3 regions of the Nocardiopsis sp. NPDC007018 genome follow, and region 2 is predicted to be linked to each of the others. Evidence: predicted binding sites of a transcription regulator. Region 2 holds the regulator's gene; each other region holds the start of a gene.
The links. The regulator LexA, encoded in region 2, represses DNA repair genes until DNA is damaged. The targets are predictions, from matches to a motif close to TCGAACANNTGTTCGA.

Region 1 (2,260 bases), on a different contig from region 2:
ACTGGTGGGGATACGGGCGGCCTTCGCGTTCTTCGCCGTGGCGGCGCTGCTGACCGTCGTGCCCTTCCTGCGCGTGGTCACCCCGGCCGCCCTGGCCGCCGTTCCCCGGCACTGACACCGGCACTGATCACCGGCACCCGTACACCGGGCCGCGGCGGCAGCCGGGCGAGGGCCCGGGGGAGCGGGGGCCGTACCGGTGGGGCGCGCGAGCGCCCCCGCGCCGGGCACGCCGCTAGGCCACGGGGAGATCGAGTCGGAGCTGCTCGTCACCTCGGGCCGCTCCTCCCGCGGGAGCCTCCCCGCCCCCGGCCTCCCCGCTCCTGCCTTCTCCGGCCTCGTCTCCGCCCGCGCCTTCGGTGCCCCGGGGGGAACCCGGTCTGTTGAGGCCGTACCGGGCGGCGATCTCGCGCACGGCCGTGGTGACGATCCGCTGGTAGGACCGGGGCGCGTAGGAGCCGCCCCCGTACAGCTCGCGGTAGAGCGGCAGCAGGCGCGGATGCTCCCGGGCCAGCCAGGCGCGGTACCACTCCCGGGCGCCCGGCCGCAGGTGCAGCACGACCGGGGAGACACGCTTCGCCCCGGCCTCGGCGATGGCGGCCACCGTCTCCTCGATCTGTTCGGCGGAGTCGGTCAGCCCGGGCAGGATCGGTGCCATCAGTACCGAGCACTCCAGGCCGCGTTCGCTCAGCGCGCGGACCACGCCCAGACGGGCGCGGGGGCGGGGCGTGCCCGGCTCGACGGTGCGCCAGACCCGGGGGTCCACGGAGCCGACCGAGACCGCCATGCCCACCCGGGTCACCCGCGCCGCCTGTTCGAGCAGGGGTAGGTCGCGCAGGACCAGGGTCCCCTTGGTGAGGATGGAGAACGGGTTGGCGGTGTCCCTCAGCGCGGAGATGATCCCCGGCATCAGCCGGTAGCGGCCCTCGGCGCGCTGGTAGGGGTCGGTGTTGGTGCCCATCGCGATGTGCTCGCCGGTCCAGGACGGGCGGGCGAGTTCGGCGCGCAGCCGCTCAACGGCGTTGACCTTGACCAGGATGCGTGTGTCGAAGTCGTGTCCGCTGTCCAGGTCGAGGTACTCGTGAGTGCGGCGGGCGAAGCAGTACACGCAGGCGTGCGAACAGCCCCGGTAGGGGTTGAGGGTCCACCGGAACATGGGGTCGTCTCCGGGGACCCGGTTGATGACGGACCGGGCGCGGATCTCGATGGCGACCGCCTCGCCGTCCTGTCCCGCGAGTACCGGACCGGGGGCCGGTGCGCCCAGCCCGGCCCTTCCGGTGCCGCGCGAGGGTGCGGGTGCGGCGGGGGCGAACAGAGCCCGCTGCCCGGTGTGGTCGGTTTCCTCACGAAGGTTCTCCCAGCGCATGGGCGTTATTCGAACATGGTTTCGAACTCCTGTCCAGTCGTTCGGCGGGGCTGTGGATCACGCGGTTCACGTGCCCGGGAGTGGCCCGCCCCGGTGAAGGCCTCGCCGCTGGGTTCCACCCGACGCGCTCCAGGGCGAACTCCACGCCGTGGTCCTCGATCGCCCGGGCCTGGGCGAAGGGTGGGGGGATGGCTGGACGCCGAACGCGTGGTCGGCGTCTCCGCTCGCGTCAACGGCCCCGTTGTCCGCGCACGGGTCACGGCCACGCGGTCACGGACACGCGGTCCGGATCGTCCGACGCCGGTTCCGGGATGTAGTCGGCCCGTTCTCCGGAAACGACGTGTCCGCTGCGGTCGACGATGGCGTCGAGGTAGTCGGGAATCGGTGAAAGCAACAAGGCTGCCCCCGCGCTTTCGGTCGATTCTGATCTGTGAGTCGCCTCACGGTTCCCCCCTGGTCACGTCGGGTGTAACCCCTTCAGGGCTGGTGGCCGGTCCGGAGGCGAAAGGGAAACAGGGAACGTTTTTCAAGGGGCGTTAACATGACGCGCACACTGTATTGTTGCCGAAATATTTCTGAAGTTCGTTTTGCCTTTTTGGGTTATTCTCCTTTCGTCCAGGAATTCCTCACCGCCCGCTCCGGAACGTTGTCCGGCGCCGCTCCCGCGCGGCGTGCCCGTACCCATGCGAAAGAGAACACCCATGTCCACCACCGAACGCTCCTCCCTGTACCCGCACGGCGCCTCGGCGCTCGCCGCCGCCTCGGCCCTCGCCCTGGCCCTGACCGGCTGCGGACCCGACAGGGGAGACGGCGGTTCGTCCGGAGCCGAGGGGGAGCCCTTCCGGATCGGGGTCGTGGGAGTCAACGAGACCCACCGGCTCCTGGCCCAGCTCGCGG
Region 2 (2,260 bases):
CGGACAGTGCATCCCGGTTCACCTGGCTTTCTCTACCCGACCAACAACCCTAGGCTTCTACTTAACCACAACTTGTTGACCACAGCCCCCATGCCAACACCAGATGTTGTGGTCGAACCTAGGTGTTGAGACGGACGCCCGCAACCCTGGCACCGGCGTGTCCCCAATCCCGGGACAGGGGGCGCCGAAGCACACGGTTCGGGGAGGTGGAAACGGGGATGTGCGGCCCTGGGAGCCGTTTCCCAGGATAAGGGGGCGCGGGCGCGCGGCCCGCCGGACGCCACACCGTGACGCGTCCGAATTCCCCCGCGCCCGTCCGGCGCGCGACGCGGACGCGGCGACGCGAGACGAACCCCATACGGAGGTCGCGCATTCGGACGACAACGGCCCCCCTCGTGTCCGCGCATATGTGCGACCCGGAAAATCGGCGCGCGAAAACACAATGGGAAATCGCCGGGACCCGTCCACGGCTTCTCGAACGCTTGTTTGATATCACCGTGTGCAACGACTAAAGTTGACCTTGATTTCACACCGGCTTCGCCGTCCGGTCCGCGTGGCCCGTGACCGGCCGCACACGCGGGCCCTGACCGAACCGAACACCGAGGAGGCCCGGCCGTGCCGGAGGACAAGCCCGGAGCCGTCGGCTCAGGACCCACCACCGTTCTTTCGCCCGTGGGCGACCCGGGCGCGTCCGCGCCCGACACCCCCAGACTCACCGCACGCCAGCAGAGCGTCCTCAACTGCATCCAGAAGTACGTCCGCGAGCGGGGGTACCCGCCGTCCATCCGGGAGATCGGCGACACGGTCGGCCTGTCCAGCCCCTCCAGCGTGGCGCATCAGCTCAAGGTGCTCCAGCGCAAGGGGTACCTGCACCGGGACCAGAACCGGCCGCGCGCCGTGGAGCTGCGCACCCCCGGCCGCGGGGCCTCCCAGACCCTCACCCAGGAGGAGCTCACCGCCGACTCCACCCGCGCGGCGTCCGTCCCGCTGGTCGGCCGGATCGCCGCCGGCGGCCCGATCCTGGCCGAGGAGGCGGTCGAGGACGTCCTGGCGCTCCCCCGGCAGCTGGTCGGTGAGGGGCGCCTGTTCATGCTCACCGTGGTCGGCGACTCCATGATCGACGCCGCGATCACCGACGGCGACCTGGTCGTGGTGCGCCAGCAGCAGACCGCCGAGAACGGCGACATCGTCGCGGCGCTGCTCGACGACGAGGCGACCGTCAAGGTGCTGCGCCGGGAGCCGGACGGGCACGTGTGGCTGATGCCGCGCAACGACGCCTACGAGCCCATCCAGGGCGACCAGGCCACCATCCTCGGCAAGGTCGTCACGGTCATGCGCCGCGTCTGAGCTACTGGTCCCGGAGCCGGGGGCGCGGGGCGGGCCGCTACGCTGAGGGCGTGTCGACACCTGCCTGCGCTCCCGTTCCTCCCGCCCCGCACCGGCTCCGGGCCGCCCTGGCCGCCTCCGTGGCCGCCGCGGTCCTGATGGTCAGCGCGTGCGCGCCCGACGACGGCGCCGACCCGGTGCTGCCCGGCGCCCCCGGGCGGGAACGCGAGGTCTCCTTCGAGGGCGGCGGCTTCACGGTGCCCGGAACCTTCACCGCGCCCGCCGACACCGGCGGCACCGTCCCCGGGGTACTCATCATCTCGGGCAGCGGCCCCACCGACCGCGACGGCAACGGCAGTGTGCGCCCCGACGCCGACACCAACCTCAACCTCGCCCGCGTGCTGACCAGCGCCGGGGCGGCGTCCCTGCGCTACGACAAGTTCGGCAGCGCCGACCCGGACCGGATGAGCGAGGCCGAGGAGGAGGCCCTCGACCAACCGGTGGACCCGCTGGTCTTCGACCGGCAGATGGCCGCCGCCTACGCCGAGCTGGTCGCCCAGCCCGAGGTGGACCCCGAGCGCACCCTCGTCCTGGGGCACAGCGAGGGGGCCCTGTTCGCACTGCGCGCCCATGAGGTCCTCGACGCGGAACCCGCCCTGGTACTGGCCGCCCCGCCGGGTACGCGCATGCTCGACCTGATCGACCGGCAGGTCTCCGAGCAGGTGCGCGTCGCCGAGGCCCAGGGCGGCATCGACGAGGCGGGCGCCGCGCGGATGCTGTCCGACCTGCGGGCGGGGCGGGCCTCGGTCCGCTCCGGCCGCGCCCTGCCCGAGACCGACGCCACCGGCCTGTTCGACGAGAACGGCGCCGACTACCTGGCCTGGATCGACGCCTTCGACCCGGTGGAGCTGGCCGAGGACCTGCCCGAGAACAC
Region 3 (2,260 bases), on a different contig from region 2:
TTGGGGGCGGCACCCGCGGCGGTGTCGACGGGGGGCAGGGTGCCGTCGGTCGTGACCGGGGCGTCGAGCTTGCCGCGCAGTTCGAGGACGATGCGTTGGGCGCCCTTCTTGCCGATGCCCGGAACGCGGGTCAGCGCGGCCGTGTCCTCGGTGGCCACGGCCTGGCGGAGGCTGTCGGGACTGTGCACGGCGAGCATGGCCAGGGCGATCCGGGGCCCGATACCCGAGGCGGTCTGGACCTGTTCGAAGAGGGTGCGCTCGTCGTCGTCGGCGAAACCGAAGAGGGTGAGGGAGTCCTCGCGTACGACGAGGCTGGTGGCGACGGTGCCCTCCTCCCCCACGTGGAGCCGGGAGAGGGCCGCGGGGGTGCACCGCACGGTCATGCCGACCCCGCCGACGTCGATGACGGCGCTGGTCGCGCCGCGTGCGGCCACCCGGCCGGTGAGGAACGCGATCATCTGGTGTGGACACCGGGAGGGGTGCCCGTCTCCTTCCTGGGGGCGGTGGGGTCGCGCGGGCCCGACCGCGCGGCGGTGTCAGCGGCCGCGTGCGCGGCGGGCCAGTTCCACCTTGCGGGCGAAGTCCTGTTGGGCCTGGGCGACCCGGGCCTGGGCCCCGCCGCGCCAGATGTGGCAGATGGCCAGGGCCACGGCGTCCGCGGCGTCGGCCGGTTTCGGCGGCCCGTCGAGTCCGAGGATACGCGCGACCATACCGCCGACCTGCTTCTTGTCGGCGCGGCCGCTGCCGGTGATGGCGGCCTTGGCCTCGCTGGGCGTGTGGGTGGCCACGGGCAGGCCGCGCCGGGCGGCGCAGACCAGGGCGATACCGCTGGCCTGGGCGGTTCCCATGACGGTGCTGAGGTTGTGCTGGGCGAAGACGCGTTCGACGGCGACGGCGTCGGGTTCGTAGGTGTCCAGCCACTGCTCGATGCCGCGCTCGACCTCGACCAGGCGCTGCGGGAGCGGCGTGTCGGGACCGGTGCGGATCGCGTCGGCGGCCAGCAGGCGCAGTGGGCGGCCGATGGCTCCCTCCACGGCGCCGACGCCGCAGCGGGTCAGCCCCGGGTCGATCCCCAGCACGCGCACGTCGCCACCCGGTCCTTCGTCTCGTCGTCCAGCGGCCGCCGGTCTCGAACGCCCGTTCGCACCATGCTAGCGGCGGGCACCGACGGATCGGCCGCCGTGCGCGGCGTGTCGGGCCCGCGCGGGCCTCGGGGGTGGACGCGGAGCCCGAACGGTGCTATGTTCATCTCAGATCGAGAAAAACTCATAATGAGAACAACTTGGGAGGCGCGGTGTCCGAGGGGATCGACGGACCGGCCGACACGCCACACGGCCGGGAGCACGACGCCGACGACGAGCGCAGGTTCCTCGCCGGGTACGACCCGCACGCGTTCGCCCCCGTCGCCGTAACGGTCGACGTGGTGGCGCTCACCATCCGCGACACGGTCCCCCACGTCCTGCTCGGCCGACGCGGCCAGCAGCCCCAGAACGGACGGTGGGCTCTGCCCGGCGGGTTCGTCCGGGCCCAGGACGGACCGAACGGACCGGCCGACCCCGACCTGCCCGACGCCGCCCTGCGCGTGCTCACGGAGAAGACCCCCCTGCCCGCCGAACTCCACCTGGAGCAGCTCGGCACCTACGGGGCGATCGACCGCGACCCGCGTATGCGGGTGGTCTCGGTGGCGTACATGGTGCTCGCGCCCGACCTGCCCGACCCGCGCACCGGCCGCGACACCGCCGAGGCCGCGTGGGTGCCGTGGACCGCGCTCGGCCACGGGGACGGGGCCCGGGAACGGTACGAACTCGCGTTCGACCACGCCCGCGTACTCGGCGACGCGATCGAACGCGCCCGCTCCAAGCTGGAGTACACCTCCCTGGCCACGGCCTTCCTTCCGAGCACGTTCACCGTCTCCGCCCTGCGCGGTGTGTACGAGGCGGTCTGGGGGCGCACCCTGCACGCCGCCAACTTCCACCGCAAGATCCAGGCCACCCCGGGGTTCGTGGAGGACACCGGCGCACTGGCCGAGCGCGGCGGCGCGGGGGGCGGGCGGCGGGCCCGGCTGTACCGGGCGGGCGGCGCGGCCCTGCTCCACCCGCCGCTGTTGCGCGGCGCCCCGTGAGAGGGCCCCTGGGGCACGGAACCGACGAGGACACGACGACCGCGAGCACGGGTGAGGGGAGCACAGTGGACACCGGAGGAGACCCCCGGGACGGACTCGACGAGGCCCTGCGCGAGGTCGGCCTCGCAGCCGACCCCA

Region 1: ABZ635_RS15150 (Rv2578c family radical SAM protein) is a predicted target of LexA. The motif match lies at 1,373-1,388, and genes of this name have one in related genera.
Region 3: ruvC (crossover junction endodeoxyribonuclease RuvC) is a predicted target of LexA. The motif match lies at 1,130-1,145, and genes of this name have one in related genera.

The regions. Positions count from the first base shown of each region.
Region 1 is NZ_JBEYHA010000023.1:49,303-51,562, forward strand. Features, by position in the region: gene ABZ635_RS15145 (MFS transporter) at 1-115, shown strand, start outside; gene ABZ635_RS15150 (Rv2578c family radical SAM protein) at 233-1,363, opposite strand; gene ABZ635_RS15155 (hypothetical protein) at 1,620-1,760, opposite strand; gene ABZ635_RS15160 (MetQ/NlpA family ABC transporter substrate-binding protein) at 2,065-2,260, shown strand, end outside.
Region 2 is NZ_JBEYHA010000012.1:14,749-17,008, reverse strand. Features, by position in the region: gene nrdR (transcriptional regulator NrdR) at 1-12, opposite strand, end outside; gene lexA (transcriptional repressor LexA) at 673-1,347, shown strand; gene ABZ635_RS09005 (alpha/beta fold hydrolase) at 1,485-2,260, shown strand, end outside.
Region 3 is NZ_JBEYHA010000002.1:110,586-112,845, forward strand. Features, by position in the region: gene ruvA (Holliday junction branch migration protein RuvA) at 1-458, opposite strand, end outside; gene ruvC (crossover junction endodeoxyribonuclease RuvC) at 537-1,085, opposite strand; gene ABZ635_RS01550 (NUDIX hydrolase) at 1,295-2,122, shown strand; gene ABZ635_RS01555 (molecular chaperone DnaJ) at 2,188-2,260, shown strand, end outside.